DNA from 3 places in the Bradyrhizobium sp. ISRA442 genome. Region 1 is predicted to be linked to each of the others. Evidence: predicted binding sites of a transcription regulator. Region 1 holds the regulator's gene; each other region holds the start of a gene.

What was found. The regulator LexA, encoded in region 1, represses DNA repair genes until DNA is damaged. The targets are predictions, from matches to a motif close to TGTTCNNNNTGTGTTCNG.
Region 2: the regulator LexA is predicted to act here: its motif matches at 6,152-6,169, upstream of MTR72_RS38065 (DNA recombination protein RmuC).
Region 3: the regulator LexA is predicted to act here: its motif matches at 4,440-4,457, upstream of MTR72_RS16810 (single-stranded DNA-binding protein).

What each region holds. Positions count from the first base shown of each region.
Region 1 is NZ_JALGCN010000007.1:181,442-191,933, reverse strand. Features, by position in the region: gene MTR72_RS17425 (ComEC/Rec2 family competence protein) at 1-767, shown strand, start outside; gene MTR72_RS17420 (hypothetical protein) at 856-1,287, opposite strand; gene lexA (transcriptional repressor LexA) at 1,582-2,280, opposite strand; gene MTR72_RS17410 (molybdopterin molybdotransferase MoeA) at 2,456-3,667, opposite strand; gene MTR72_RS17405 (hypothetical protein) at 3,904-4,113, opposite strand; gene MTR72_RS17400 (HAD-IA family hydrolase) at 4,284-4,907, opposite strand; gene MTR72_RS17395 (alpha-hydroxy acid oxidase) at 4,937-6,070, opposite strand; gene MTR72_RS17390 (S41 family peptidase) at 6,364-7,701, shown strand; gene MTR72_RS17385 (bifunctional diguanylate cyclase/phosphodiesterase) at 7,698-10,415, opposite strand.
Region 2 is NZ_JALGCN010000035.1:10,647-21,138, reverse strand. Features, by position in the region: gene MTR72_RS38095 (DNA polymerase III subunit gamma/tau) at 1-1,504, shown strand, start outside; gene MTR72_RS38090 (YbaB/EbfC family nucleoid-associated protein) at 1,529-1,849, shown strand; gene recR (recombination mediator RecR) at 1,852-2,454, shown strand; gene MTR72_RS38080 (hypothetical protein) at 2,485-2,925, shown strand; gene MTR72_RS38075 (AmpG family muropeptide MFS transporter) at 3,068-4,447, opposite strand; gene MTR72_RS38070 (GIY-YIG nuclease family protein) at 4,534-4,836, opposite strand; gene MTR72_RS38065 (DNA recombination protein RmuC) at 4,925-6,121, opposite strand; gene def (peptide deformylase) at 6,291-6,818, shown strand; gene fmt (methionyl-tRNA formyltransferase) at 7,009-7,944, shown strand; gene truA (tRNA pseudouridine(38-40) synthase TruA) at 8,064-8,801, shown strand; gene dapE (succinyl-diaminopimelate desuccinylase) at 8,959-10,137, opposite strand; gene dapD (2,3,4,5-tetrahydropyridine-2,6-dicarboxylate N-succinyltransferase) at 10,389-10,492, opposite strand, start outside.
Region 3 is NZ_JALGCN010000007.1:58,931-69,422, forward strand. Features, by position in the region: gene MTR72_RS16795 (alpha/beta hydrolase) at 1-264, shown strand, start outside; gene gyrA (DNA gyrase subunit A) at 261-3,005, opposite strand; gene MTR72_RS16805 (DUF2306 domain-containing protein) at 3,175-3,573, opposite strand; gene MTR72_RS16810 (single-stranded DNA-binding protein) at 3,787-4,278, opposite strand; gene MTR72_RS16815 (outer membrane protein) at 4,735-5,514, shown strand; gene MTR72_RS16820 (outer membrane protein) at 5,749-6,444, shown strand; gene uvrA (excinuclease ABC subunit UvrA) at 6,800-9,775, shown strand; gene MTR72_RS16830 (hypothetical protein) at 9,827-10,060, shown strand; gene MTR72_RS40470 (DUF5615 family PIN-like protein) at 10,140-10,382, opposite strand; gene MTR72_RS16835 (DUF433 domain-containing protein) at 10,384-10,492, opposite strand, start outside.

The DNA.
Region 1 (10,492 bases):
TCGACGGCGTGTTCTGGTGGCTGATGGGTGTCGGCATCGACTGGATGGTCGTGGTCGCGCAGTGGGTTGCGAATCTTCCGGGCGCGGTCGGCCGCATTGCCGCTTTCGGCATCGCCCCGCTGATCGCGGCGAGCATCGGCATCGTCCTGATGGGCCTGTTGCGCACGCCCTTGCGCTGGACCGGTGCGCTCGTGCTGGTCGCAGCGATTGTGTGGGCGGTGTCCGTGCGCCAGCCGGACGTCCTGATCGCAGGCGACGGGCGTAACATCGCAGTGCGCGGCAGCGACGGCCGCTTGCATCTCATCGCGGCGAACAAGGACGCGTTCCTCGCCAAGGAGTGGCTTGCGGCCGATGCCGATCCGCGCAGCGCCGGTGATGCATCGCTCGGTAGCGGCGTGTCATGCGACGAATCCGGATGCGTGACCCCGCTCGCCGACGGCCGCCTGATCGCGCTGGCGCTGCGCGTGGATGCGCTCTCGGATGATTGCAGCCGGGCTGCGCTGGTGGTGACAGCGAGACCCGCGCCGCCCGATTGTGCGGCGATGGTGGTCGACCGGGATCGTCTCATGAGCCAGGGCGGCTTGGCGCTCGCGCGCCGCGGCGACGGCTTTGCGGTGCAGGCGGTGAGGGCGAGGGGCGCAAATCGCCCCTGGTCGCCGGCAATCGCCGGCGATGGCTATTATGAACCAAACCTCGCGCCACGGCCGGCCGCACCGCGCTCCAGGGACGCAACGCCGTCGGAGGCCGACCTTCAGGTCGAGGACTGACGCATGATCCGGAAAAGTGTGTAGCGTTTTTCCCTTCGCGACAAACGCGGAATGCGTTTGCGCGGAGATCATGCTCAAATATTACGCGTCAGCCGATCGGCAGGCGCGTAACGGTCGGCTGCGGCCTGTCAGCGGCGACTTGCGGCTTGTGCTCACCGGCCGGCTGGGTCACCGGCAATTGCAGCACGGTTGCGCGCTGGCCTTCGACGAGCTGCGTCACCAGCACATATTTGCCGTCGGGGAATTCGATCGCGTCATGATGGCGATCGGGAATGTGCGGATCGACTTTGCCGAACTTGCCGACGCGGGAGTTGATGGTGCGCGTCCAGATCCAGCGATTGTCGTAGCGGACGTTGTCGGCGAAGGCGAGCTCCGTTCCCGGCAGCAGGCAGACCGCGACGGAGAGATCGGCTTCCGAAGCGAAGCCGCGCGTCGAGGTGCCGCGGAAGGTTGTCGTGACGATCGTCTCACCGACCTGGGCGGGACGGGTCGCGACGGCATGCAGGCTGTAGTCACACATCGCAAGTGCTCCTCATAAGAGATAGCGACCCGTGCCCCCGGAGGCCCAGGCCTCTATCAGGAAGGCTCCGATGATATGCGATGTTGAGGGCAAATCTGCGACTTGCGTGCAGACCTGCCGATCACATTATCTTTTCTGCGTTGAGCAAGAGCCTTTGGAACAAAGCAGGCTCGTGCGAATTTTCTTCTGTTGCGCTCGTCGAGATCAATCCTGAATTCACCGGCGCTGCACAACACGCGGCGGAGGTCGATTGCTCCACGCGACTTGCATCGGCTCACGCCTCGCCGAAGACGCTCAGTATTTCCGGTACAGCCCGATCAGCTTGCCCTGAATCTTTACGCGGTTCGGCGGCAGGATGCGCACCTCGTAGGCCGCATTGGCCGGCTCGAGCGCGATCGAGGCGCCGCGCCGGCGGAAGCGTTTCAGGGTCGCTTCCTCGTCGTCGATCAGGGCCACCACGATGTCGCCGGTGTCGGCGCTCTCGTTGCGCTGGATCAGCGCCATGTCGCCGTCGAGGATGCCGGCCTCCACCATCGAATCGCCGCGCACTTCGAGCGCGTAATGCTCGCCCGAGCCGAGCATGTCCGGCGGTACGCTGATGGTGTGGCTGCGGGTCTGCAAGGCCTCGATCGGCGTGCCCGCCGCGATGCGGCCCATCACGGGCACAGCGACCGGACGTTCACCCTCGTCCACGGGGGCGCTGGAGCCGCGTACCTTACCGAGATTGCCTTCGATGACGCTCGGCGTGAAGCCGCGCCGATTGCCGGCCGCGGCCTGAAGCTCGGGCAGCTTGATCACTTCGATGGCGCGGGCACGATTGGGCAGGCGGCGGATGAAGCCGCGCTCCTCGAGTGCGGTGATCAGGCGATGGATGCCCGACTTCGAGCGCAGATCGAGCGCGTCCTTCATCTCGTCGAAGGAGGGCGGCACGCCGCTTTCCTTCAGGCGTTCGCTGATGAACCGCAGAAGCTCGTATTGTTTGCGCGTTAACATCTCGACCAAATCCCCCGGTTGATGTCGTTCGATTCCGAGACGCTGAAGTTAGCGGCGCACCGCTAGATGCTCGAAACAAATCATGAACGGACACTATATGTTCGATATGTGTTCCGCAACTGCTTAATTTTGCGTGAACACGATAAACTTCGCGGAACACGCGCGGCCGGCTCGTTCAAGCGGGCAGCCGCAACACCTCGCAGGGCGCGCCTGCTTCGGCCTTCGGCGCGAACGGCGGCCGCACGAGAAGTGCCTGTGCCGCAGCGAGATTTGCAAGCAGAGAAGAGTCCTGATTGTTGACGGGAACCGCGACCAGCGTGCCGTCGTCGCGCTCTTCGAGGCGCACGCGAAGATAGTCCTCGCGCATGTCGTTGGCGGCGAGCTCGCCCCCGACTACGGCGCGCTCGCGGCGGTGGTGAACGGGCTGACGGCCCGCAAGCGCGCGAATCAACGGCACCATGAACAGGAAGGCGCAAACGTAAGACGAGACCGGATTGCCGGGCAGGCCGATCACGCGCATCGCGCCGAGATGGCCATGCATCATCGGCTTGCCCGGCCGCATCGCGATCTTCCAGAACGCCATCGCAATGCCCTCGGCCTTGAGCGCCTGCTGGACCAGATCGTGATCGCCGACCGACGCACCGCCGGTCGTGATCAGGACGTCGGCGCCGGTTTCGCGGGCGGAGCGGATACCGGCGGTGGTGGCCTCCAGGGTGTCGGCGGCGATCCCAAGGTCGATCGTGTCGGCGCCCTCCCGGCGCGCCAGCGCGTGGATCGCATAGCCGTTGGAATAGACGATCTGGCCGGGGCCGGGTGTTGTGCCCGGCATCACCAGCTCATCGCCGGTGGCGAGGATTGCGACCTTCGGGCGGCGGCGGACGGGAAGGTCAGGATGGTTCATACCGGCGGCGAGGGCCAGGCTTCGCTCGGTGAGGCGGGCGCCTGCCCGTAGCAGCACGTCGCCCTCGGAAAAGTCGACGCCGGCGCGCCGGATATGCCGTCCGGCGACGGCGGCCTCCTTGATCGTGATGCGCTTGCCGTCCGCGACCGTGTCCTCCTGGATCACGACGGCATCTGCGCCGTTGGGAATCACGCCGCCGGTGAAGATCCGGACCGCCTCGCCGGCACCCAGCGTTGGCGCGAACGGCCGGCCCGCCGCGACCTCGCCGATCACGCTGAGCTGCGCATCGACCTTGGCCGCATCGCTCGCGCGCACGGCATAGCCGTCCATCGCCGACATTGCCTGGGGGGGCTGCGTACGCCGGGCGGTGACGTCGCGTGCCAGTACGCGGTGAAAGGCGCCTTCCAGCGCGATCATCTCTTCGGATAGCGGCTCCACGCCGGCCAGCACCGCGGCAAGCGCGTCAGAAACCGGCATCAGGGCCACGGGCGAAATCTCCTGCTTGGCAAGTCGATTGGCAAATCGAACCGTCTCGGCGTCAAGGGTTCTAGCCGAGCGCGTGCGCCGAAGCAAAACCCGGCGTCCGGACGAACGATCGTGCCGGCTTCTACGCTTGTGAGATGATTGGATTCAGGTCCGGTGCGACATGATCTGGATGACGCTGCAGACTGGCACCCGCGCAGCGATCGCAAGAACGAAAGCAACAAGGGCCATGGTCAACATCAATCCGCTCCCGTCGGCTCGTTCCGACTAGCATCCTTGGCCACATCGGGCGCGTTGGGACTTTGATCCTTGTCGGGCAGGGGATCGGCCTGCGATTTCAGATCGGCGGCCTTGCTAATCAGCTTGGCTGAGAGATCCGAGTCCGACGTGGTTCTGGCGAATTCGAGCAGGAGAGAGGCTTGCTTGGTGAGGTAGGCTTTACCCAACACGACGATCAGTCCGATGTAGAAATCCCCGACGAACTCAAGAGTCCGGAATCAGGCATTCCGTTCCAGGAACTCTGCACAAAAATGCACAAAGTGATTTGGTTCCTCGTCGCGGGCCGATGGGTTCCCGTGAACGTCGGCAGGATCAAGCAAAGCCACCAGAACGCCGGCCCTCAGATCCCCAGCGCCGTCAGCGCATGTCCGACGTCGGTGGGCGAGGTCACGTGTACCGCCGTCAGTCCGCGCGCCCGCGCCCCTTCGATGTTCTCGGCGAGGTCGTCAAAGAAGACGATCCGCTCGGCCGGCACGCCGATGGCGCCCACCACATGGTCGAAGGCTTCGGCGTCCGGTTTGCGCAGACCGATGCTGGACGACAGGTACAGCTCGCGGAAATGGCCGAGCAGGTCGGCATATTCCTTCGAGAAATAGTCCACATGCGGCTGGTTGGTATTGGAGAAGGCGTACAGCGGCATGTGCTTCGCCGCACGCGGCAACAGCTCCGCGATGTCGGGCATCTCCCCCGTGAACACCGCGTTCCAGCCCTCCAGGAACTGCGCGTCCGAAAGGCTGATGCCGAGCGATGAGCGCAGCGAGTCGAAATATGCCGCGTCACTGAGCTTGCCGACTTCGTGCAGCTTGTAGGCCTCGTCACGCACATAGCGCGCGACGATGGCCTCGGGCTTGCAGCCGGCATGTCCCGCCCAGCAGGCGATCGTCCTGGAGAAATCGATGTCGAGCACGACGCGCCCGAGATCGAAGAGGAGGGCATCCGCGCTGCCGGGAGAGAGCGATGTCATTGCGTCCTTTCAGGTCAGTATCGGCAAGATCAATACCGATAGGGCTCGATGTCGAGCAGCGGAAATGCGCTGAACACGCTGGGCGCGTTGGTGGCGGTCGCCGGATGCAGGCAGGACTTGTCGATCTCGGCGAAGGAGGTGGCGCCCAAGAGGCCGAGGCAGCGCAGCACTTCGTCCTCCAACAGCTCCAGCATCCGCGTCACGCCAGCTTCGCCCGCGGCCGCCAGCGCCCAGCATTGCAGCCGGCCGATGCCGACCATGTCGGCGCCCGCCGCGATCGCCTTGACGATGTCGGTGCCGCGGCAGATGCCGCCATCGACCATGATCTTGGCGCGTCCTTTCACTGCCTCGACGATTTCGGGCAGCACATGCATGGCGCCGCGGCCGTGATCGAGCTGGCGGCCGCCATGGTTGGAGACGTAGATCCATTCGACGCCGTGATCGAGCGCGATCAACGCATCCTCGGCGGTGGCGATGCCCTTGAGGATCAGCGGGATCTTGAACTTGTCCTTGATCATCTTCACGGTCCGCCACTCCAGCCCCTTCTGGAAGTCGCCACCGGTGGCGCGCAGGCGGCTCTCGCGAACATAGCGTTTGGCGATGTCACGCTCACGGCGGCTGTAATGGGCGGTGTCGACGGTCAGGCAAAAAGCGGCATAGGTGTTCTTCACGGCCCGGCTGACGACATCCTCGACGAAGGCGTCGTCGCCGCGGACATAGAGCTGATAGAAGCGTAGCGCACCGGGCGCGGCCTCGGCAGTCTTTTCCAGGCCCGGGTCGGATACCGAGCTCAGCATATGCGCTGCCCCGAACGCGCCGGCGCCGCGCGCCACGCTGGCCGCGCCATGCGGATCGAAGATCTCGAGCGCTCCGACCGGCGCCAGGACGACCGGCAGGCGCATCTTCCGGCCGAACAGCTCGACGGAACCGTCGACTTTGCGGACATCGCGCAGAACGCGCGGCCGGAACGCGATCTCGTCGAGCGCCATGCGGTTGCGGCGCATGGTGGTCTCGGTCTCGGCGGCGCCGACGATGTAGTCCCAGGCGTTCTGGTTGAGGTTGGAGCGCGCCTTCCGGATAAATTCGTGCAGGTTCTGGAACGGCTCGTTGCTGGCGCCGAGTTCGACGTTCCGTTCCGGCCGGATGCGGGGCGCTTCGTTCATTGTTATCCTCCCGAGAATTTGAAGCCTTAAGTCATCGCCTATCCCGTTCGGCCCTCCAAAACCATCCTAAAATCGCATAGCTGCGAAGCGTGGTCCGGCGGCCGATTCTCGCATTGCGCGAAACGGTTTCGGAACGTTGCCAAAAATTTAGGCCGGCACGAAGCGGATTTTGCGGTGTACCCGCCGGCGTGTCAGGCCGGCCTTGAAGAAACCAGAATGGTGTTGTGAGAAGCGGGTTGGATCGCCATTTGCATGGCGCCTGCCAACCGCCAGCGAAAAAGGCCAATCAATCCATGCGGAAAACCCTGCTGTTTCCCCTCGGCGCGCTCACCGGCGCGTGTCTGACCCTTCTGATGACCGGTCCGCAGGGCGGACACTGGGCGGCGAGGGCGGCGGCGAGCGTGGACGACGCCTATTCCCAGCTTAACCTGTTCGGCGAGGTCTTCGAGCGTGTAAAGGCGACCTATGTCGAGAAGCCCGACAACGCCAAGCTGATCGAGGGCGCGATCACGGGGATGGTGACCTCGCTCGATCCGCATTCGCGCTACATGAACGACAAGTCCTGGACCGAGATGCAGGAGACCACCTCCGGCGAGTTCGGCGGCCTCGGCATCGAAGTCACCATGGAGGACGGCCTGGTCAAGGTCGTCTCTCCGATCGACGACACGCCGGCCTCCAAGGCCGGCATCCTGTCCGGCGACCTGATCAGCAAGATCGATGGCGAGGCCGTGCAGGGCATGACGCTCGAGCAGGCCGTCAACAAGATGAAGGGGCCGGTCGACACCAAGACCAAGCTGACCATCGTGCGCAAGGGCGCAGATGCTCCGCTCGACATCGCCATCACGCGCGAGATCATCCATGTGCGCCCGGTGCGATTCCATGTGGAGAACGGCGACATCGGCTATATCCGCGTCACCTCCTTCAACGAGCAGACCACCGACGGCCTCAAGAAGGCGATTGCCTCGATCTCCAAGGAGGTCCCGCAGGAGAAGCTCGCCGGCTACGTGATGGACCTGCGTAACAATCCGGGCGGATTGCTCGACCAGGCCGTCTCGGTGTCGAGCGCGTTCCTGCAGCGTGGCGAGGTGGTGTCGACCCGCGGCCGGAATCCGGAAGAGACCCAGCGCTTCACCGCGCATGGCGGCGATCTCACCAAGGGCAAGCCGCTGATCGTCCTGATCAATGGTGGCTCCGCCTCGGCCTCCGAGATCGTGGCCGGCGCGCTGCACGACCACAAGCGCGCGACGCTGATCGGCACGCGCTCGTTCGGCAAGGGCTCGGTGCAGACGATCATTCCGCTCGGCTCCGGTAATGGCGCGCTGGCGCTGACCACGGCGCGCTACTACACGCCGTCGGGCCGTTCGATCCAGGCCCAGGGCATCGCTCCCGACATCGAGATCCTCCAGGACGTGCCGGCGGAGCTGAAGGGCCGCGTCGACACCATGGGTGAAGCCTCGATGCGCGGCCATCTCTCCGCCGTCGGCGGCTCCGAGCAGACCGGTTCGCAGTCCTACGTTCCGCCGGAAGAGAAGGACGACAAGGCCCTGCATGCGGCCTACGACTTCCTGCACGGCGTTACGGTGAATGCGGCGGCTGCGAAGCCCGCGCCGAAGGCGGCGGTGCCGAACTAGCTCGCCTCGCGGCGGCGGCCCTGATGGCCGCCGCGCCGCGCGAGCCGGCTGCGGTGCAGCGCGAATAGCTCCAGGACCTTGTCGGCCGATTTCGCGGCGCTGAACAGATAGCCCTGCATCTCGGAGCAGCCGAGCGTGCGCAACAGGCGCTGCTGCTCCTCGGTCTCGACGCCCTCGGCCGTGGTGGTCATGCGGCGGGCGCTGGCGAGGTTGACGACGGCCTGCACGATGCTGGACGAGCCGTCGGGACCGGCGATGTCGTTGACGAAGCAGCGGTCGATCTTGATCTTGTCGAACGGGAAGCGGTGCAAGTAGCTCAGCGACGAGTAGCCGGTGCCGAAATCGTCGAGCGCGATGCGCACGCCGATCGCGCGGAGCTGGTGCAGGATCGCAAGCGCGGTCTCGTCGTCGCGGATCAGCACGGCCTCTGTGATCTCGAGCTCGAGCCGGCTCGCGGGCAGGTTGGACGCGGCGAGCGCCGCCATGATCTTCAGCGCCAGCGTGCCGCTCTTGAACTGTACCGGCGAGACGTTGACGGCGAGACGGATGTCGTCGGGCCAGCTCGCCGCGTCGCGGCAGGCGGTCGCCAGCACCCATTCACCGATCTCGTTGATCAGGCCGGTATCCTCCGCGATCGGGATGAACTCGGCCGGTGAGACCATGCCTCGTTCGGGATGGCGCCAACGCACCAGGGCCTCGCAGCCGGTGATGCGGTCGTCCTTCAGGCTGAGGCAGGGCTGGTAGTAGACCTCGAGGCCGCCATGGGCGATGGCGTGGCGCAGATCGATCTCGAGCTGCCGCCGTTCGCGCACGCATGCGTCCATCTCCGGTTCGAAGAAGCGATGGGTACGCCGGCCCGCAGCTTTGGCGGCGTACATCGCCATGTCCGCGTTCTTCAGGATCTGGTCCAGCGCCGTCCCGTGCCGCGGCGCCTGCGCAATGCCGATGCTGGCGTCGGTGGTGAGATGGTGGCCCATGCAGTCGAACGGCGTGCGGATCGCGGCGAAGACCCTCGCGACGAGATCGTTGACCTGGTCCACCGACGTCACCGCGCTCTGCACGATGGCGAACTCGTCGCCGCCGAGGCGCGCCACGAAATCGCCAGGCCCGGCGCAGCGGTCGAGGCTGGTCGCGACCGACTTCAGAAGCTCGTCGCCGACGAGATGGCCCAGCGCGTCGTTGACGCCCTTGAACTCGTCGATATCGATGTAGTGCACCGCGATCTCTTCGCCGTCGACGAGGCCGGACAGCGCCGCGCGCAGGTGCTCGTGGAACATAGCGCGGTTGGGCAGGTCGGTCAGCGCGTCGTAATGGGCGAGGTGCGTGATGCGCTCCTCGATGCGCCGCCGCTCGGTGATATCCTCGTGCGTCGCCACCCAGCCGCCATCCGCAAGCGGCTCGTTGAGGATCTGGATCGAGCGGCCGTCGGAGGTATCGATGACCATGGAATTGCGCAGGTGGATGTCGCGCAGCACCCGCGCGATATATTTGTCGACATCGCCGGTGAACGAGCCCGTAGCCTTGCGGTGCGCGATGATGTCGTGGAAACTGCAGCCGGGCTTCACGACCTCGGCCGACAATCCGTACATTTCGATGTAGCGCTCGTTGCAGACCACGAGGCGCTGCGACGCGTCGAACAGCAGGAGGCCCTGGCTCATGTTGTTCACGGCGCGGTCGAGGCGCTGCTTCTCCAGCGTCAGCCGCCCGCGCGAAAGGCGGTGCTGTTCCAGGAGCTTGCGCACGATCGCGATCAGCACGCCTGCGATGGCGAGCGCGGAGGCGGCTGCGACCGAGATCAGGATGCCGATCTGCTCGCGCCAGTCGGTCAATGCCGCCGCGCGCGTGGTGGTGGCCATCATCAGGATCGGGAAGTGGGGCAGGGCGCGCGCGGAGATCAGCCGGTCATCGCCGTCGACCGGACTGATGATGCGCCCGGCGAAGTGATCGAGCCCGAAGATCCTCTGCTGCTCGAACGGACCGGCTTTGAAATTCCTGCCCATCATTTCGCTCGAATGGGGATAGCGGGCGAGCAGCGTGCCGTCACGATGCAGCATCGATATCGTGGCGCCTTCGCCGAGGACCACGGTCTCGAAGAACTTCTCGAAATTGGCGGGCTCGATGCCGCGTCCGATGACTCCCATGAACTCGCCGTTCGGCCCTACAATCCCGCGGACGATCAGGATGGTCCAGGCGCCGGAGATACGGCTGTGCAACGGCTCGATCAGCACGTCCGGCGATTGGGGATCATACCTGAAGGTCCGGAAATAGGCGCGGTCGGCGACGTTGACCTTTGGAGCCGGCCACGCCGTCGACGAATTGATCACATTGCCGTCGGCATCGATGATGTTGATGCCGCCCATATAGGGCAGTGCCTCGATCTTCGAGCGTAGCATCCGGTGGATGTCCTGGCCGGAGAGGCGCTTGCGATAGTCCTCCGCGCTCGCGATGCCGGTCAGGCGCACGTGGTCGATGAAGTCCTTCTGGATGACCGCGAAATCCTGCAACTGCTGATCGAAATGATGGGCGAGCAACAGAGCGGTGTTTTCCAGCTCGCGGCCGCTGTTGCGCAGCGCGCGCTCGCGGAAGTTCTGTGCCATCAGTGTCGCGCCGATGGCAATGGCCGCGATCAGGAGTGCGCCGCCCACCACCAGCCAGCGGATCGGTCCGCTGCGGACGAATACCTGGTCGAGGAGGCGGCTGCGGTATCTCGTCATGATCTCGATCGCTGTCGTGCACACGCCAGGATCAGTGCTTGAGCCCGGAGACATCCGTTGGTTTACGGGAACGGTAT
Region 2 (10,492 bases), on a different contig from region 1:
GATCATGGAAAGCCGGCACATGGACGTGCTGGAGATGGACGCCGCCTCGCACACCGGCGTCGACGACGTCCGCCAAATCAATGACAGCGTGCGCTATGCGCCGGCCAGCGCCCGCTACAAGGTCTACATTATCGACGAAGTCCACATGCTGTCGACGGCGGCGTTCAACGCGTTCCTGAAGACGCTGGAAGAGCCGCCGGAGCACGCCAAGTTCGTGTTCGCGACCACCGAGATCCGCAAGGTTCCGGTGACCGTGCTGTCGCGCTGCCAGCGTTTCGACCTGCGCCGGGTTGAGGCCGACGTGCTGATGAAGCACCTCGCCAACATCGCGGCGAAAGAGAGCGTCGAGATCGAGCCGGAGGCGCTCGGCATCATCGCGCGCGCGGCGGAAGGTTCCGTGCGCGATTCCTTGTCGCTGCTTGATCAGGCGATCGCGCATGCGGCGGGCCAGGTGAAGGCCGATGCCGTCAGGCAGATGCTGGGGCTCGCCGACCGCACCCGTGTCATCGACCTCTTCGATTCGCTGGTGCGCGGCGACATCGCGGCCGCCTTCAAGGAGTTCCGCGACCAGTACGACACCGGTGCCGATCCGATCGTCGTGCTCTCGGACCTCGCCGAATTCGTCAACTTCGTCACCCGGGTGAAGATCGTGCCGGCGACCGCCGATAACGTCGCCTATGGCGAGACCGAGCGGTTGTGCGCGCGCGATTTCGCCGCGAAGATCTCGATGCGGGTGCTGTCGCGGATGTGGCAGATGCTGCTCAAAGGCATCACCGAGGTGCAGGCCGCGACCCGGCCTGCGGCCGCCGCAGAGATGGTGCTGGTGCGCATCGCCTATGTCGCGGACCTGCCGACCCCGGACGAAGCGATCAAGATGCTGGAGCAGAATGGCGGCGGATCGCTAGGCGCCGGCGGCGGAAGCGCGACGCGCAGTGCGCCGGCAGCGCCGGTGGCCTCCGCTGCTCCGGTCCGCATGCCGACCTCGCCGCCGTCATCGTTCGGCGGCGGTGCCCGGCCGCAGATGGCGGCTCCCGCGCCCGATCCGCAGGGCGCCGCGCCCGCGCTGCGCATCACGAGCTTCACCCAGCTCGTCGCGCTCGCCGGGCAGAAGCGCGATCTCATGACCAAGGGCGCGCTTGAAGGCGATATGCGCCTCGTCCGTTTCGAGGAGGGGCGGCTGGAGGTTGCGCTCGAACCCAACGCCTCCAAGACGACAATCACCGAGCTTGCGCGCAAGTTCGAGCTCTGGACCGGCCGCCGCTGGACAGTGATCGTCTCGAACGAGCAGGGCCAGCCGACGCTGCGTTCGGTCAACCAGGCCGCCAAGCAGGAGCATGCGCGTACCGCCGAGGCCGATCCGCGCGTGCAGGAGGTGCTGTCGCGCTTTCCCGGTGCGAAGGTCGTCGAGGTTCGCAGGCTTGCCCCCGAGGCGCCGGAATCCAATATTAACTCGGACTATGGCAGTGATGATCCGGTCGACGGTTCCGACAGCGACGATCTCTGAGCCAGCTTTCCAAGGACATAACCGATGGCTGATTTTCTCGGCATGATGAAGCAGGCGGCGCAGCTCCAATCCAAGATGCAGGAGATGCAGGAGCAACTCGGCAATGTCGAGGTCGAGGGCATCTCCGGTGGCGGCCTGGTTGCGGTGCGCATGACCGCGAAGATGGACGTGAAGGGCGTCAGGATCGATCCCTCGCTGATGAAGCCGGAAGAGCGCGAGGTGCTCGAGGACTTGCTCGTCACCGCATTCAGCGATGCGCGCCGCAAGGCGGAGACGGCGATGCAGGAAAAGATGCAGTCGCTCACCGGCGGGCTCGGCCTGCCGCCGGGGCTGTTCGGCCAATAAACATGGGCGCAGTTGCAGGTCCCGAGATCGAGCGGCTGGTCCAGCTTCTCGCGCGGCTGCCGGGCCTCGGTCCGCGCTCGGCGCGGCGCGCGGCGCTGCATCTGATCAAGAAGCGCGAGGCGCTGATGATGCCGCTGTCGGGCGCCTTGCAGGTCGCGCTCGACAAGGTCCAGGTCTGCAAGACCTGCGGCAATATCGACACCCAAAATCCCTGCACGGTCTGCACCGATCCGCGGCGCGATCCCTCAATCATCGTCGTCGTCGCCGACGTCGCCGATCTCTGGGCGCTGGAACGGGCCAACGCGACGCAGGGCCGCTATCATGTGCTTGGCGCGACATTGTCGCCGCTCGACGGCGTCGGCCCGCAGGATCTCACCATTGATGCGCTGGTCGCCCGCGCGCATGATGCGCAGGTGCACGAAATCATCCTTGCCCTGAACGCGACGGTCGACGGCCAGACCACCGCGCATTACATCACCGACCTGCTCCAGGACGCCAACGTCAAGGTGACGCGGCTCGCCCATGGCGTGCCGGTCGGCGGCGAGCTTGATTATCTCGATGAAGGTACGCTATCGGCCGCGATGCGGCAGCGCACCCTGTTCTAGCAATCCCACGGAAGTTACGGAACGGACGACATGACGAAACGATTCGCCAAACGGCTGGCCTTGGTCGCGACGATGATGACGCTGGTGACACCCGCCGTCGCCGCGCAGCCCGGCGACGAGGCACCGCCTCCGCCGCCGAAGCCCGGCAAGCCGATCAACACCGGCGACGTGCTCTCTGGCGAGCTGAACGCCATGCGCGTGCGCGACGTCAAGAACGGCGGCAAGAGGGTTGCGACCTACCTGATCACGTCCGAGCCGCGCCGCCTGCCGCCGCCGAGTGGTCTGTGCAATCTCGAGACGGGACCCGAGACCTTCCAACTCGTCACCTCGAGCGACGCGCAGGCCACGCAGTTGAAATCGCTCGTCGGCAAGGAGATCTCGGTCAAGGTCGACGAGATCGCCTGCGCCAGCGATGCCGGCCAGATGAGCGAGGCCGTGATCACGAAGTGGAGCCTGATCAAGAAGCAGTAGGGAGGCAAGGACCTCTCCACGACTTCAGTGTCATCGCCCGGCTCGACCGGGCGATCCAGTACGCCGCGGCCTCTCGGTCAATCACTACTGTCTCTGGAATACTGGATGCCCCCCTTCCGCGGCGCATGACAGCGAGCGGTGATCAAACCCGCACCGGCCCCAGCGTCTCGAAATGCCTGCGCTTCTGCAAGTACGCGAGCAGGATCAGGCTGGGCACCGCGACCACGACGCAGATCATGAAGAACAGCGGCCAGCCCGTCAGCTTCGCGACGAACCCTGCGCCCGAAGACAGATATGTGCGTCCTACGGCGGCGAGCGCGGTGAGCAGTGCATATTGTGTCGCGGTGTGCAGCGGATTCTGGCACAGCGCCGAGAGGTAGGCGACGAAGATCACGGTGCCGATAGCGCTGGTGAAATTCTCGCAGGTGATGGCAAATGCGAGCGCCCATTGGTTGGTGCCGACCAGCGCGAGCCAGGAGAAGGACAGGTTCGCGATCGCCTGCACCACGCCGCCGATCCACAAGCTCGTCGCCAGCGAATAGCGCCGCGCGACGAAACCGCCGGCGAAGCCGCCGATCAGCGTTGCAGCAAGGCCGACACCCTTCACGATCGCCGCATAGTCGTTGCGGGAAAAGCCGAGATCGATCACGAACGGCGCCGTCATGGTGCCTGAGAATGCGTCGGTGAATTTGAACAGTACAACGAAGGCGAGCGCGGCGAGCGCATCCTTGCGCGACAGGAATTCCGAGAAGGCGCCGATCGCGGCATGCAGCACGCGCGCGATCGCGGTTTCGGCTTGCGTCGCGGCTTCGGCCCGCACCGATTGCTCGGGCTCGGTCGCGATAAGCGCCGTGATCGTGCCGATCAGCACCATCGCCGCCATCACCACATAGCCCCACATCCAGGCGGACGACCTCGCAATGCCGGTGCCCTCGAAGCCGGAGACGATGAACAGCGCGCCGGCTGTCGAGACCAGCATGCCGATGCGGTAGGCTGCGACATAGGACGCCATGCCGGCGGCCTGCTCGCTTTCAGGCAGGCTCTCCACGCGAAAAGCGTCGACCACGATGTCCTGCGTCGACGATGTCGTCGCGACGAGCAGCGCGCCGACCGCGACGAAGAATGGCGAGCGCGCCGGATCGGTCAGCGCCAGCAGCAGGATCGAGACGATCAGCAGAAGCTGCGAGAACAAGAGCCAGCCGCGCCGGCGGCCGAAGGCGCGCGTGAATAGCGGCACATGCAGCGCATCCACCAGCGGCGCCCACAGGAACTTCAGCGTGTAGGGCGTGCCGACCAGCGCGAACAGCCCGATGGTCCCGAGATCGACCCCGGATTCCCGCATCCACACCAAAAGCGTCGATCCCGATAGCGCCAGCGGCAGCCCGGAGGAAAAGCCGAGAAATAGCACGATCAGCACCCGCGGTTGCAGGTACACGGCAAGGCTATCGCGCCAGGAGGCGGCGGAGGCCTCAGTGCCGGCGGTCGCCGGGGCAGTTCCGGAAGTCGCGTCGGGTGCGGTCATGGGGAGGTGTTAGCAGATTCTGGCCGCCACAAGCGAGGTGTCGTCGCCCGGCTTGACCGGGCGACCCAGTATTCAAGAGGCCGAAGTTATCGGGGACCCGCTATTCCCGAATAGAGATCGTTCCAGTCTAGGTTGTCCTTCTCGATCAGCGCGATTTTCCACGCGCGCTTCCACTTCTTCAGCCGCTTCTCCCGCTTGATCGCATTCTCGGGATCATCGAACTGCTCGAAGTAGACGAGCCTTACGACGTCGTAGTCCTTCGTGAAGCTCTCAATCAGTTTCAGCTTATGTTCTGCCACCCGGCGGATGAGATCGTTGGTCACGCCGATGTAGAGCGTGCCACCAATCTTGCTGGCGAGAATGTAGACGTAGTAGCTGCGTGCGCCCATCTGCCGTCTCTGGAATACTGGGTCGCCCGGTCAAGCCGGGCGACGACAGCGAAATTGGGGCGACAGCGTACCGGACCTGGGAGGAGAATCACTCCCCCGCCTGGAGCTTGCGCGGGAACAGCTCGGGCGCGCTTGTCACCAATCGCGGCCCCTCAGGCGTGTCGCTCTTGCTGAAATCGAGCTCTTCGATTCTTCCGGCGCGCTTTTCGATCTTGTCGGCGGAGATCAGCACCTGCCGCACGTCCTCGTTCACGTCGGAAAAATGCTTCTGCAGCTTCAGCACGCGGTCGCGCAGGCGGCCGAGATCGTCGCCGAGCTTGATCACTTCGGTGCGGATCTGGTCGGCGGCGTCGCGCATGCGCGCGTCCTTCATGATCTGCTGCATCACCTGGATCGCCAGCATCAAGAGCGAAGGCGACACCAGCACGACGCGGGCGCGATAGGCCTTCTGGATCACGTCGTCAAAGCCGTCATGGATCTCGGCGTAGACCGATTCCGACGGCACGAACATCAGCGCCATCTCCTGGGTCTCGCCGGTGACGAGATATTTTTCGGCGATGTCGCTGACATGCTTCATGACGTCGCCGCGCAGCCTCTGCGTGGCAATTCGCCGCTCTTCATCGCTGCGCGCATCGTGCAGCGCGGTCATGGCTTCCAGCGGAAATTTCGCGTCGATGCAGAGCGGCCGCTGATCCGGCAGGAACACCACGCAGTCCGGCCGCTTTCCGGTCGAGAGCGTGAACTGGAACTCGTAGGAGCCCTTCGGCAGTCCGTCCTGGACGATCGCTTCCATCCGCGCCTGGCCGAACGCACCGCGCGACTGCTTATTGGCGAGCACGTCGCGCAGGGTGGTCACCTGCGTGGTGAGGTCGGTGAGGTTCTTGTGCGCGCTGTCGATGATGCCGAGCCGCTCGTGCAGTGCGCGCAGGCTCTCCATGGTGTTGCGGGTCGAGTGCTCCATCGACTGGCCGACGCGATGGGTCACCGAATCCAGCCGCTCGTTGACCGCGCGCGCCATCTCGGCCTGGCGGCCGGCGAGCGCCTGGGTCATGGCATCGACCCGGCCCGAGGCCTCGCTCTGGGCTCGCAGCATCTCGCTCAGCCGCTCCTCGAGCTCGTCGGCCCGGATGGTCTGGGCCATCGCAAGTTCCGCGCCGCGCCGGGAAGAGCGTGCGATGATGGTGGCGATCGCCACGAGCAGGATGATGACCAGCGCGCCGAAGCCAATCAACGCATCGATGGTGCGCACCGGCCAGTCGCCAGCCATGAAAATGATCTCGTTCATGCAGCCCTTCTAGCCGATTCGCACACAGAGGCGAACGAAGAGGGAACGCGTTCGGTTAACAGTCCGCTAATTTTTTATGGTTAACGAGACCCTAAGTTTTATGGTTACCGGACCGTTAACGGGTTCCCAGCGCATTGACCGCATCCGGCGCGCGGCTTAAATCGCCGCCATGGCCCTCAGAGAAATCATCATCCTGCCCGACAAGCAGTTGCGTCTGGTCTCCAAGCCGATCGAGAAGGTCACGCCGGAGATCCGCAAGCTTGCCGACGACATGTTCGAGACCATGTATGACGCGCCCGGCATTGGCCTGGCGGCGATCCAGGTCGCGCAACCGCTGCGCCTGATCACCATGGATCTCGCCAAGCGCGACGAGAACGGCGAGACCAAGCACGAGCCGCGCGTCTTCATCAATCCCGAGATCCTTTCCGCGTCCGAGGAGCTCTCGGTCTACGAGGAGGGCTGCCTCTCGATCCCCGAATATTACGAGGAGGTCGAGCGGCCCGCGAAGGTGCGCGTGCGCTTCACCGATCTCGACGGCAAGGTGCACGAGGAGGACGCCGAGGGGCTCTACGCCACCTGCATCCAGCACGAGATCGACCATCTCAACGGCGTGCTGTTCGTCGACTATCTGTCGAAGCTCAAGCGCGACCGCGTGTTCAAGAAGTTCGAGAAAGCCGCCAAGCGCGCCGGAGAGTGAGTTTTCGTGCTGCCCCGTACTTCCTGCACTCCCTCCCCCCTTGCGGGGGAGGGGCGGGGAGGGGGTGGCCCAGGAAATGGTGTATCTGGGGCGAAGAACTAGTTCGCTCTCGAGCCGAGCGTGCATGCCGTGTGGCACCCCCTCCCTAGCCCTCCCCCGCAAGGGGGAGGGAACGTACCGAGTCCTTGTCATGTCCCTCCGCCTGATCTTCATGGGTACGCCCGATTTTTCCGTGCCGACGCTGCTCGAGCTGGTGGCGCATGGCCACGAGATCGCGGCGGTCTATACCCGCGCGCCGAAGCCGGGCGGGCGGCGCGGCCTGCAATTGCAGCCGACGCCGGTCGAGGAAGCGGCGCGAAAGCTCGGCGTGCCCGTGCTGACGCCGAAGACGCTGAAGACACAGGAAGCGCTCGACGCGTTTCGCGCGTTCGACGCGGACGCGGCCGTCGTCGTCGCCTACGGCATGATCCTGCCGCAGGCGATCCTCGATGCGCCAAAGCTCGGCTGCTACAATCTGCATGCCTCGCTGCTGCCGCGCTGGCGCGGGGCGGCGCCGATCAATCGTGCGATCATGGCCGGCGACGCCGAGACCGGCGTCATGGTGATGAAGATGGACGTCGGCCTCGACACCGGCGATGTCGCCATGGCCGAGCGTCTTGCAATTACCGACAACATGACCGCTGCCGATCTGCACGATCGCCTCGCCCGCCTCGGCGCCGATCTGACGGTGCGCGCGATGGCCGCGCTCGACCGCGGCGGCCTCCAGCTCTCAAGGCAGAGCGAGGACGGCGTCACCTACGCCGCCAAGATCGACAAGGCCGAGGCACGCATCGACTGGAGCAAGCCCGCGCGCGCGGTGCTGCGCCACATCCATGGCCTGTCGCCGTTTCCCGGCGCCTGGGCCGAGCTCGCCGGGCTGAACGAGAATGCGCGCGTAAAGATCCTGCGCTGCAAACTGGCGAAGGGCGCGGGCGCGCCGGGCGATGTCCTCGACGACCAGTTCACCATCGCCTGCGGCGAGGGCGCCATCCGCATCATCGAGCTGCAGCGCGAAGGCAAGGCGCGGATGCAGGCCGCGGACTTCTTGCGCGGCGTGCCGCTGAAGGCGGGCACGAGATTCACCTAACACTGTCATACCCCGCGAAGGCGAGGTATCCAGTACGCCGAGACCCCTCGGTTGAACGGATAGGCTGCGGAGTACTGGATCGCCCGCACAAGGCGGACGATGACACCACCCGGATTGAGATGCCCCGCTACAAGCTCACCATCGAATATGACGGCGCGCCGTTCTGCGGCTGGCAGGTGCAGGAGACGCTGCCCTCGGTGCAGGGCGCGCTCGAGAAAGCTGTGAAGGCGATGACCGGCGCGGATGTGCGGGTGCATGGCGCCGGCCGCACCGATGCCGGCGTGCACGCGCTCGGGCAGGTCGCGCATGTCGACATCGAGAAGCCGTTTGCGCCGGACCGCATTCGCGACGGGCTGAATGCGCATCTGCGCCCGAATCCGATCGCCGTGCTCGATGCTGAGATCGTGCCCGAGAGTTTTGAGGCGCGCTTCTCGGCGATCAAGCGCCATTACCGCTACCGCATCGTCAACACCCGCGCCAATCTCGCGCTTGATGTCGGTCACGCCTGGCGCGTGCCGCGCAGGCTCGACACCGATGCGATGCATGGGGCAGCCCAGCGCCTGATCGGCAAGCACGATTTCACGACGTTTCGCGATACCGAATGCCAGGCCAAGTCGCCGGAGAAGACGCTCGATCAGCTCGACGTGCTGCGCGACGGCCGCGAGGTAACGATTCTCACCTCAGCGCGCTCGTTCCTGCACAGCCAGGTTCGTTCGATGGTCGGCTCGCTGGTCTGGGTCGGCGAAGGCCGCTGGACCGCAGACGATCTCTCCGCCGCCCTCGAAGCCCGCAACCGCGCCGCCTGCGGCATCGTCGCCCCGCCGGAGGGGCTGTATCTGGTGCGGGTGGATTACTGACGCGAGGGCGCGCTCTCGCCACACCCACCACTGTCATGCCCCGCGAAGGCGGGGCATCCAGTACGCCGCGGCTTCTCCGTATTCGTCGCAGTCTCTGGAATACTGGATCGCCCGATCAGGTCGGGCGATGACGGCAGAACGTGTGGCGCATCAGAGTTTAAGCGAAATACCGCGCAAGTATCCCGCGATAGACCTTCGTCAGCTTCTCCAGATCCACCACCGGCACGCGCTCGTCGACCTGGTGCATGGTCTGGCCGACCAGGCCGAACTCGATCACCGGGCAGTAGCTCGAGATGAAGCGCGCGTCCGACGTGCCGCCGCTCGTCGATAGCTCGGGCTTGCGCCCCGTCACCTCCTCGATCGCGGCGACGGCGAGGTCGGTGAACGGGCCGGGCTTGGTCACGAACACGTTGGAGTTCGAGGGCTCCCAGACGATGCGGGCGCGGATGCGGTTGCCGCAGGCTTTTGCCAGCCGCGCCTCGACCAGCTCGCGCAGGCTCGCCTGGGTGTGGTTGTCGTTGTAGCGGATGTTGAACTTGGCGCGGGCCTGGCCGGGGATGACGTTGGAGGCGCTGTTCCCGACGTCGACCGAGGTGAATTCGAGATTGGAAGCCTGGAACTGCGCGCTGCCATGGTCGAGCGGCTCGTCGGAGATTGCCACGATCAGCCGCGAGATGTCCGGCACCGGATTGGACGCGCGGTGCGGATAGGCGACATGGCCCTGCACGCCGTCGACGTAGAGCGTGCCGGATTGCGAGCCGCGGCGGCCGACCTTGATGGTGTCGCCGAGCACCTCGACATTGGAGGGTTCGCCGAGCACGCAATGATCGAATTTTTCGCCGCGCTCGGCGGCCCATTTCAACAGCTTGATCGTGCCGTTGATGGAGACGTCTTCCTCGTCGCCGGTGATCAGGAACGAGATCGAGCCCGAGCCTGATTCTTGGCCGTCCGCGCGCGGCTTGCCGCCGTTCGCGGCGAGATGCTCCAGCACCGCGGCAACCGAGCAGGCGATCCCGCCCTTCATGTCGACCGCGCCGCGGCCGTGCAGGAAGCCGTCTTTCACCTCGCCGGAGAACGCACCGACGCTCCAGGCGCTCTCGTCGCCGGGCGGCACCACGTCGGTGTGACCGGCAAAAGTAATGTGCGGACCTTCGGTGCCGATCCGCGCGTAGAGATTGTCGACGTCGGCGGTGCCTGCCTCCGAGAAGGTCACGCGGTGGCAAATGAAGCCGGCCGTCGTGAGCGCTTTTTCAAGAACTCCCAGCGCACCGGCATCGGCCGGGGTTACCGAGGGACAGCGGATGAGATCGCGGGCAATGGAGAGAGCATCGGTCATGTGCTCCGCTTAACATGCATGCTGCCGGGCGGGCTAGAGGCCGCCCGGTGATTGGCGCGATGGAGGGATGGTGGGTTCGATTGAGTGGGCTGGCGCCGCAGTTCACCTCGCCCCGCTTGCTGGGAGAGGTCGGTCGCGAAGCGACCGGGTGAGGGGGACTCTCCGCGAGGGCAACACCCACCGTCTTTGCGGATGTGCCCCTCACCCCAACACTCTCCCCGTAAGAACGGGGAGAGGGAGAGGATCGAGTCTCAATCCCGCAGCAATTCGTTAATGCTGGTCTTGGCGCGGGTGCGCTCGTCGACGCGCTTGACGATCACGGCGCAGGCGGTGCTCGGGCCGATCTGGCCGTTCT
Region 3 (10,492 bases), 120 kb from region 1:
CTCTATGGCGACGTATCCGGGCTTCCGCCGGTGCTGATTCACGTCGGCAGCGACGAGATATTGCGGGATGATGCGATCCGCATGGCCGAGAAGCTGAAACAGTGTAATCCGCGGAGCCGGCTGGAGGTCTGGCCGCGCATGCCGCACGTCTTCCAGCTCTTCGTCCCCGTGCTGCCGGAAGCCCATGCTGCCATCGCGCAGATCGGAGAATTCATCTCCAACCTGCGATGCGAGGTAACTTTGCCGGCTTCGCGGCCGGCCTAGGCCGCGCTGCCGTTCCCGTTCTCGCCGTTGCCGTTCTCGGTCTCTTCGGTGATGTGCTCGACCGAGACCACGTGCTCGTCCTCGGCGGTGTCGAACACGATCACGCCCTGCGTCGAGCGCCCGGCGATGCGGATGCCTTCGACCGGGCAGCGGATGAGCTGGCCCTTGTCGGTGACCAGCATGATCTGGTCGGCCTCTTCCACCGGGAAGGACGCCACCAGATTGCCGTTGCGGTTATTGACGCTCATCGCGACGATGCCTTTGCCGCCGCGGCCCGTGGTGCGGTACTCGTAGGACGAGGTCCGCTTGCCGTAGCCGTTGACGGACACTGTGAGCACGACCTGCTCCTGCGCCGACATCTCGACATAGCGTTCCTGCGGAAGCTGGAAGCTGCCGGACGTCTCCTCGGCCTCGGCATCCGCCGCCGTCTCCTCGGCGGCGCTTTCACCGGCCACCGCGCGGCGCATCTTCAGGTAAGCCGAGCGCTCGTCCGACGTGGTCTCGACATGGCGCAGGATCGCCAGCGAGATGACCTTGTCGCCGCCGGCGAGCGCAATGCCGCGCACGCCCATCGAGGTGCGCCCAGTGAACACGCGCACGTCGGTGACGGGGAAACGGATGCACTGGCCGCCGGCGGCGGTGAGCAGCACGTCGTCGCGCTCGGTGCAGATCTGCACATCGACGATCGCTTCGCCCTCCTCCAGCTTCATGGCGATGATGCCGGAGCGGCGCACGTCGACGAAGTCGGACAGCTTGTTGCGCCGGACGTTGCCGCCGGTGGTGGCGAACATCACGTCGAGCTGCCCCCAGGTGGATTCATCCTCCGGCAGCGGCATGATGGTGGTGATACGCTCGCCCTGCTCCAGCGGCAGGATGTTGATCAGCGCCTTGCCGCGCGCATTCGGAGCCGCCATCGGCAGGCGCCAGACCTTCTCCTTGTAGACCTGGCCGCGCGAGGAGAAGAACAGCACGGGCGTATGCGTGGAGGCCACGAACAGGCGGCTGACGAAATCCTCGTCGCGGGTCTGCATGCCGGCGCGGCCCTTGCCGCCGCGGCGCTGCGCCCGATAGGCCGACAGCGGCACGCGCTTGACGTAGCCGGCGTGTGAGACCGTCACGACCATGTCCTCGCGCTGGATCAGGTCCTCGTCCTCGACCTCGCCTTCTTGCTCCATGATCACGGTGCGGCGCGGCGTGGCGAACTCCGCCTTCACCTCGGCAAGCTCAGCCTTGATGATGTCGAGGATACGGGCGCGCGAGCGCAGGATGTCGAGGTAGTCGCCGATCTCACCGGCGAGCTTGGACAACTCCTCGCCGATCTCGTCGCGGCCGAGCGCGGTGAGGCGCGCCAGACGCAGTTCCAGAATCGCCCTGGCCTGCTCCATCGACAAGCGGATCGTACCGTCCGCGTTGATGCGGTGACGGGGATCGTCGATCAGCGTGATGATGTCCTCGACGTCCCGCGCGGGCCAGTCGCGCGTCATCAGCGTCTCGCGCGCGGCAGCCGGCGTGGGCGAGGTCCGGATCACACGGATGATCTCGTCGATATTGGCGACCGCAATCGCAAGGCCGACCTGCTCGTGCGCCCTTTCGCGCGCCTTGCGCAGCTTGTATTTGGTCCGGCGCGTCACGACCTGCTCGCGGAAGCCGACGAAGATCGTCAGCATGTCCTTCAGGTTCATTGTCTGCGGACGGCCGGAGTCGAGCGCGACGGCGTTGACGCCGAAAGAGGTCTGCAGCGGCGTGAACTTATAGAGCTGGTTCAGCACCACGTCGGGCATGGCATCGCGCTTGAGCTCGACGACGACGCGGTAGCCGTCGCGGTCGGACTCGTCGCGCAGGTCGGAAATGCCCTCGATCTTCTTTTCCTTGTAGAGCTCGGCGATGCGCTCCACCATTGTCGCCTTGTTCACCTGATACGGAATCTCGGTGATGACGATCGCCTCGCGCTCCTTGCGGATCGTCTCGAACTCGACCTTGCCGCGCATCACGATGGAGCCGCGGCCAAGATGATATGCGCTGCGGATGCCCTGGCGTCCGAGAATGATGCCGCCGGTCGGGAAATCCGGACCCGGGATGATGTTGTTGAGCTCGTCGATGGTAAGCGACGGATTGTCGATCAGCGCCACGCAAGCGTCGATCACCTCGCCCAGATTGTGCGGTGGGATGTTGGTGGCCATGCCGACCGCGATGCCGCCGGCACCGTTGACCAGCAGGTTCGGGAACCTGGCCGGCAGCACCACCGGCTCTTTCTCGGAGCCGTCATAGTTGTCCTGGAAATCGACGGTATCGTCGTCGATGTCCTCGAGCAGCTTCAGCGCGATCTTGGTCAGGCGGGACTCGGTGTAACGCATGGCCGCCGGCGGATCGCCGTCGACGGAGCCGAAATTGCCCTGCCCGTCGATCAGCGGCGCGCGCATCGAGAAGTCCTGCGCCATGCGTACCAGCGCGTCGTAGATCGCCTGGTCGCCATGCGGGTGGTATTTACCCATGACCTCGCCGACGGCACCGGCGGACTTCTTATGCTTCTTGTCCGGAGTATCGCCGCGATTGTTCATCGCGAACAGGATGCGGCGATGCACCGGCTTCAACCCGTCGCGCGCATCGGGCAGCGCACGCGCCACGATCACGCTCATCGCGTAATCGAGATAGGACTTCTTCATCTCCTCGTAGATGGAAACGGGGCGAATGTCCGAGGGTTGCGCCGGCTGGTCGCCGGGCTTGTTGTCGTCGTCAGCCAAGGGGAAATCCGGTGAGGTTTTGTCTGGGAATCATATAGCGCATCGAGCGCGTGATAACCACCCTCGCAAGGTCCCCAGGAAGCGCTTTTTCCGCTTATTTTTCCAACGACTTACACGCTCTATAGCACTGCCCCCGGAACCGCCGGAACGTGCCGCCGGAAACCACTCCTCAAGCGCCGAAAATCACACGGTGCATGATGCGTCCGGGCACCAGCGTGAACAGGCCCGCCACCACCAGCGCGCCGGTAAAGATGAAGATCATCATCCGGCGATGATCGGCGACGCGATGAGTATGGGCGCGCCACACCGCCAGTGGCAGCACCACCAGCGTGAAGATCGACAGGAGATGGATCGGGCTGAACGGGCCAACCAGCCGGATCTGGTGGATCCAGAATGACGACGCGGCCACGACGGCCATCAGGACGACCCAGATCCAGCCGATCGTCCGATGCGGCAGCGTGCCCTTGGGCGCCGCGAACTGAACGAGGCCAAGCCCGAACGCGGCCATGGCCGCGAAGGCATGCAGCGGAATGGCCGGCGCGGCCTCAAGCAGTGGCGCGAGGCTCATGGGCGGGCGACCTCCAGAGCGGCGGAAACGGCAATGTGAATAGAATTAACATCAAGTTAATACCATTCACATCGCGCCCCGGTCAAAAGCTCAGGCGCAATCTGAAGCAAGGCCCGGAAATGCCAAGCCCTATCAGACGATTGGTAAGGAATTTTGCCGCTTTACGCGAGTTAGCGGGATCCAAGATGCGAGGTACCCTGCGCCCTCGCGGCCTCAGAACGGGATGTCGTCATCCATGTCGCTGTTGCGACCGCCGCCAGCGGCCACAGGACGGCGCGGAGCGCTGCTGACCGGACCGCTGGAGCCGAAGTCGCCGCCCGGCTCCTCGCCGAAGTTGCCGCCTCCTCCGCCGCCACGGCCGTCAAGCATCGTGAGGTTCGAGTTGAAGCCCTGGAGCACGACTTCGGTGGAGTATTTCTCCACCCCGCTCTGATCGGTCCATTTGCGGGTCTGGAGCGCGCCCTCGACGTAAACCTTCGAGCCCTTCTTCAGGTACTGTTCGGCGACCTTGGCGAGACCCTCGTTGAAGATCACCACGCGGTGCCACTCGGTCTTTTCCTTGCGCTCGCCGGTCGCCTTGTCCCGCCAGGTTTCCGAGGTCGCGATCGACAGATTTGCGATCGGTCGCCCGTCCTGGGTGCGGCGGATTTCCGGATCCTTGCCGAGATTTCCGACCAGAATGACCTTGTTGATGCTTCCCGCCATCGCCGCTCTCCACTCCAAACGTCACTGAATTTCGAAAAAGGCCGCACGTTGCCGCGCCATTCGCCCGTTGGGGGGACCCTATACGCTCGCAAGGCGCTTGCAGCCGCCGATCAGCCCGCCACCCCTCAACTTATCCCCACATATAGCATCGGCGGCCGCCTTGTTCCAGATTTGTTCTTGGCGGAACCAACGGAAGGCTGTGACGGCTGAATGACACGGATGCGTCGAGAAAGTGGCAAACCGAGATGGAACTTTTTTGGGTTCCCGCGGACAGTGGAAACCACTTAACATTCATTAACTTACCGGCTCTGTCGTTCGTCAGCGGCTGTTGCATTTCGGAGACGGACTCGGGTGCGACATTAAGCTAGGGTTGTCTCGGAATTAGTTCATATGGGCGTCGCGCCTAATTGACCGCTTCGGGGATTTCGAGAAGCGGGCGAAACTGGGGAGACTGCAATGAATAAGATTTGGGTGGGTGCAATCGGAGCTGTGGCACTGAGCCTGTCAGCTCCAGCGAGCGCGGCGGACCTCGCCGCGCGTCCGTACACCAAGGCTCCGCCGCCTGCGGTGGCCGCGGTCTACGACTGGAGCGGCTTCTACATCGGCATCAACGGCGGTGGCGGCACCAGCCACAAGTGCTGGGACTTCGTGGGCGTTGGCGGTACGCTGTTCGGTGAAGGATGCCACAACGCGACCGGCGGCACGGTCGGTGGACAGATCGGCTATCGCTGGCAGTCGACCAACTGGGTGTTCGGCATCGAGGGCCAGGGCAACTGGGCTGACTTCTCGGGCGACAATGTCAGCCTCATCTTCCCCGGCAGCGCGCTCGTCACGGGCGACCGCAATCGGTCGCGAATCGACTCCTTCGGCCTGATCACTGGCCAGATTGGCTATGCCTGGAACAACGTCCTGTTCTACGTGAAGGGCGGCGCCGCGGTGGTCGGCGACAAGTTCGATATCTTCGCTGCCTCTGGCACGCCCTTTGCGGGCACCCTGCTTGCTTCGGCCCGCGACACGCGCTGGGGCGGCACGGTCGGCGCTGGCCTCGAGTTCGGATTCGCGCCGAACTGGTCGGTCGGTGTCGAATACGACCACATCTTCCTTGGCAATCAGACCAGGGACTTCACCACGCCCGGCGGCCTGTTCTTCCAGACCGATCGCATCAGCCAGAATGTCGATATGGGTCTCGTCCGCGTGAACTATCGCTGGGGCGGCCCGGTGATCGCAAAGTACTGATATCACCCGGATATCGATCGGCGCTTCAAGGCCGGCCTCGCGCCGGCCTTTTTGCTGCGCGCTGCTGAACAATAGGTCAGCAATGCAGCCCGTTTTCTGACCTGTTGTGACTTTTGGGGTACACAACTTCCAGCTTCGCTGGTGTAAGCCGGCTGCAGTTGGACGAGAGCGTCCGATGTCCTTCCTTTCGCACGGAAGGCAAAAACAGAAACCGGGACTGGGACTGAATTGAAGATGAAGAAGGTTTTGTTGGCTTCGGCCTGTTTGTTCGCACTGGGCGCATTTGCTCCCGCCACGGCTGCCGATCTCGCAGCCCGCCACTACACCAAGGCTCCGATCGCTCCGGCCGCGGTCTACAACTGGACCGGCTTCTACCTCGGTGTCGTCGGTGGCGGCGCGTGGGAAAATTCCTCGACCGACCCGAAAATGAAGGGCGGCTTTGTCGGCGGCACGGCCGGCTACAACTGGCAGGCCGGCAACGTCGTGTTCGGCCTCGAAGCCGACGGCGCCTGGGCTGACGTCAGCGCTTCGGTGACCGGCGCCACCGTCGTCCCCGGCTTCGGTGTTGCGACCGCAACGGCGAGCTCGAAGACCGATGCGATGGGCACCGTGCGCGGCCGCATCGGCTGGGCGGTCAACCAGGTCCTGTTCTACGGCACCGGCGGCTATGCCTGGATCGACAACAAGATCAGCCTCTCCGCACTCGGCATCACCGCGTCGGACAGCAAGTGGCACTCCGGCTGGACCGTCGGCGCCGGCGTCGAAGCGTTCTTCGCGCCGCAGTGGTCGGTCAAGGGCGAGTATCTCTATCGCAGCCTCGCCGGCGAGACCTATTTCTCCGGCGCCCTGCCCTCGGGCACGCTCAACTTCCACACCGTGCAGGTCGGCGTGAACTATCACTTCGGCGCCCCGGTGGTCGCGAAGTACTAAGCTTCGCCCCAACGCCATCGCGTTACGAAAGGCCGGCCTTGCGCCGGCCTTTTTGTTCTTGCGCGCTCCTGCTCAGGCGCCGATCACGCGATCCGTATTCGACTGCGAACGAAGCGCCGACAGCCGCTACCGAGCGTTGCTACTGCCACGTGCCGCCAGCGCACCAACAATCCGTTGACGATTCGCAACTCGCACTGGAAATCCGCCCTCGTTCTTCCTACGTTCGCTGACATACCCATCGGCGCCGATCCCGGTTCCCGGCAAAGCGCGCGCCTGAACGCTGGCGCGGCCGCGCGCCTTTGGGATTTTCCCGTTGGGTTTGGGTTCTTGTTTTCGGTTCTTGGGGACCACCAGGATGGATGAAGTGATCAAGGCGAAGCGCCAACAGCAGAACGCGGGCTCGAGCCTGCGCGCAATTACGATCCGTGGCGCACGCGAGCACAACCTCAAGAACATCGACGTCGAGATCCCGCGCGACAAGCTCGTGGTGTTCACGGGCCTGTCCGGCTCCGGCAAATCCTCGCTCGCCTTCGACACGATCTATGCCGAAGGCCAGCGCCGTTACGTCGAGTCGCTGTCGGCCTATGCGCGCCAGTTCCTGGAGATGATGCAGAAGCCGGACGTCGACCAGATCGATGGCCTGTCGCCCGCGATCTCGATCGAGCAGAAGACGACCTCGAAGAACCCGCGCTCCACCGTCGGCACCGTCACCGAGATCTACGACTACATGCGCCTGCTCTGGGCGCGCGTCGGCGTGCCCTATTCGCCGGCCACGGGCCTGCCGATCGAGAGCCAGACCGTCTCGCAGATGGTCGACCGCGTGCTGGCGCTGCCCGAGGGCACGCGCCTCTATCTGCTCGCGCCGGTCGTGCGCGGCCGCAAGGGTGAGTACAAGAAGGAGCTCGCCGAATGGCTCAAGAAGGGCTTCCAGCGCGTCAAGATCGACGGCACCTTCTACGAGCTCGCGGAGGCCCCTAACCTCGACAAGAAATTCCCGCACGACATCGACGTCGTGGTCGACCGCATCGTGGTGCGCGCCGATATCGGCCAGCGTCTCGCCGAGAGCTTTGAGACCGCGCTGAAGCTCGCCGAGGGCCTCGCCGTCGTCGAGTTCGCCGACACGCCGGCCGCCGCGCCTGCGGAAGAGAAGAAGAAGACCGCAAAGATCCACGACAAGAGCGGCCCCGAGCGAATCCTGTTCTCGGAAAAGTTCGCCTGCCCGGTCTCCGGCTTCACCATTCCGGAGGTCGAGCCGCGGCTGTTCTCGTTCAACAATCCCTATGGCGCCTGCCCGGCCTGCGGCGGCCTCGGCATCGAGCAGCATGTCGACGAGGATCTCGTCATCCCCGACAAGGAGCTCACTCTTCGCAAAGGCGCGATAGCGCCCTGGGCCAAGTCGTCGTCGCCCTACTATGTGCAGACGCTGACCGCGCTCGGCAAGCACTACAAGTTCGCGCTCGACACCAAGTGGAAGGACCTGCCGAAGAAGACGAGAGACGCGATCCTCTACGGCTCCGGCGACGACGAGATCAAGTTCTCCTACGAGGACGGCGTGCGCTCCTACGACACCAAGAAGCCGTTCGAGGGCGTCATCACCAACATCAACCGCCGCTATCGCGAGACCGAGAGCGAGTGGGCGCGCGAGGAGCTGGCGAAGTATTTCCACGACGTCCCCTGCGAGGCCTGCAAAGGCTTTCGGCTCAAGCCCGAGGCGCTGTGCGTCAAGGTCGGGGGCAAGCATATCGGCGAGATCTCCGAGCTGTCGGTGAAGCGCGCCGGCGAGTGGTTCGAGGGCGTGCCGGAGGCGCTGAACGCGCAGCAGAAGGAGATCGCGAGCCGCATCCTCAAGGAGATCCGCGAGCGCCTCACCTTCCTGCTCGACGTCGGCCTCAACTATCTCACCCTCTCCCGCTCCTCCGGCACGCTGTCCGGCGGCGAGAGCCAGCGCATTCGCCTCGCCTCGCAGATCGGCTCGGGGCTGACCGGGGTGCTCTACGTGCTGGACGAGCCCTCGATCGGCCTGCACCAGCGCGACAATGCCCGCCTGCTCGATACGCTCAAGCGGCTGCGCGACCTCGGCAACACCGTGGTCGTGGTCGAGCATGATGAGGATGCCATTCGCTTGGCCGACTACGTGCTCGACATCGGCCCCGGCGCCGGCATGCATGGCGGCAACATCGTTGCCGAAGGCACGCCCGCCGAGATCATGCGCAACCCGAAATCGCTGACCGGCAAATATCTCACCGGCGAGCTCGAGGTCGAGGTGCCGGAGCGGCGCCCGCCGAACCATCGCCGCACCATCAAGGTGGTGAACGCCCGCGGCAATAACCTGAAGAATATCACGGCCGAGATCCCGCTCGGCCTGTTCACCTGCGTCACCGGCGTCTCCGGCGGCGGCAAGTCGACGCTGCTGATCGACACGCTCTACCGCGCCATCGCCCGCAAGCTGAACGGCGCGAGCGAAGGCGCCGCTCCGCACGACCGCATCGAGGGCCTCGAGCACATCGACAAGATCATCGACATCGACCAGTCGCCGATCGGCCGCACCCCGCGCTCGAACCCCGCAACGTATACCGGCGCCTTCACGCCGATCCGCGAGTGGTTCGCCGGGCTCCCCGAGGCGAAGGCGCGCGGCTACGAGCCCGGCCGCTTCTCCTTCAACGTCAAGGGCGGCCGCTGCGAGGCGTGCCAGGGCGACGGCGTCATCAAGATCGAGATGCACTTCCTGCCCGACGTCTACGTCACCTGCGACGTCTGCAAGGGCAAGCGCTACAACCGCGAGACGCTGGAGGTCCTATTCAAGGGCAAGAGCATCGCTGACGTCCTCGACATGACCGTCGAGGAAGCCGCCGATTTCTTCAAGGCCGTCCCGCGCGTCCGCGAAACTTTCAACACGCTGCACCGCGTCGGCCTGGACTACATCCACGTCGGCCAGCAGGCGACCACGCTATCCGGCGGCGAAGCGCAGCGCGTCAAACTGGCAAAAGAACTGTCGAAGCGCGCCACCGGCCGCACGCTCTACATCCTGGACGAGCCGACCACCGGCCTGCACTTCCACGACGTCAAGAAACTCCTGGAAGTGCTGCACGAGTTGGTTGCCCAGGGCAACACGGTCGTCGTCATCGAGCACAATCTCGAGGTGATCAAGACCGCCGACTGGGTCATCGATCTCGGCCCCGAGGGCGGCGACGGCGGCGGCGAAATCGTCGCCTGGGGCCCGCCCGAAGACATCGTCAAGGCGCCGCGGAGCTATACGGGCCAATTCCTGGAGCCGGTGCTGAAGAAGGCGCGGAAGCCGAAGCGGCGGAGCACAAGCGAGGCGGCGGAGTAGTTCCCGGCTCTGATGGTATTGAGGGATCGCACCTCTGATGGAGTGCCGGCGATGCTCAGCGCAAACTACCTGCTCCTTTGTGACGCCATTCTCGCCGAGCAGCAGGTGCTTTGCGTCTATGAGGGCCGCTATCGCTGCGCGTATATCACAGGCACCAGGAAACGCGGCGAGGAAGCGGTGCTGGCCAGGCAGTTCGGCCGCGAGAGCAGCAGCCCATTGCCGCAATGGCGGTGCTTAAAGCTGGCGAATGTCAGCGACGCCCACGCTCGTAACGGCCGCCGCTAGCTGCCAACGAATTCAATGACTGCCTCGCCCCGCGCAACGGCTTCGACAATTTGCGGCATGGCACTCAGAAACTGACGGACTAGCGCGCGATTGTCGATATTGCCGACGCGGACCCACAGCACGATCGGCCCCTGCCTCTTTGCAGCGAGAAATCGCGATCCTTGGTCACGAGAATGGCTGATCGAGAAATGGCTTCGTTCCAAATCGCTCCGTCGGTCGCGGTTGCCATCCCGAACTCGACGACATGAGCCGCCTCGAATCCTGCTCGACGCATGGCATCCGCGAGTGCGGGTGGAAGCTGAGCGTCGATCAGGTAAAGCAAGCTATTTGGCCGCTATGATCGGGTGATCGACTTGACGGGCAGCATAGGCGAGCACCGCGTCAATGTCGGCCTCCTCCAGATACGGATAATCCTCGAGAATGCTCTCGCGC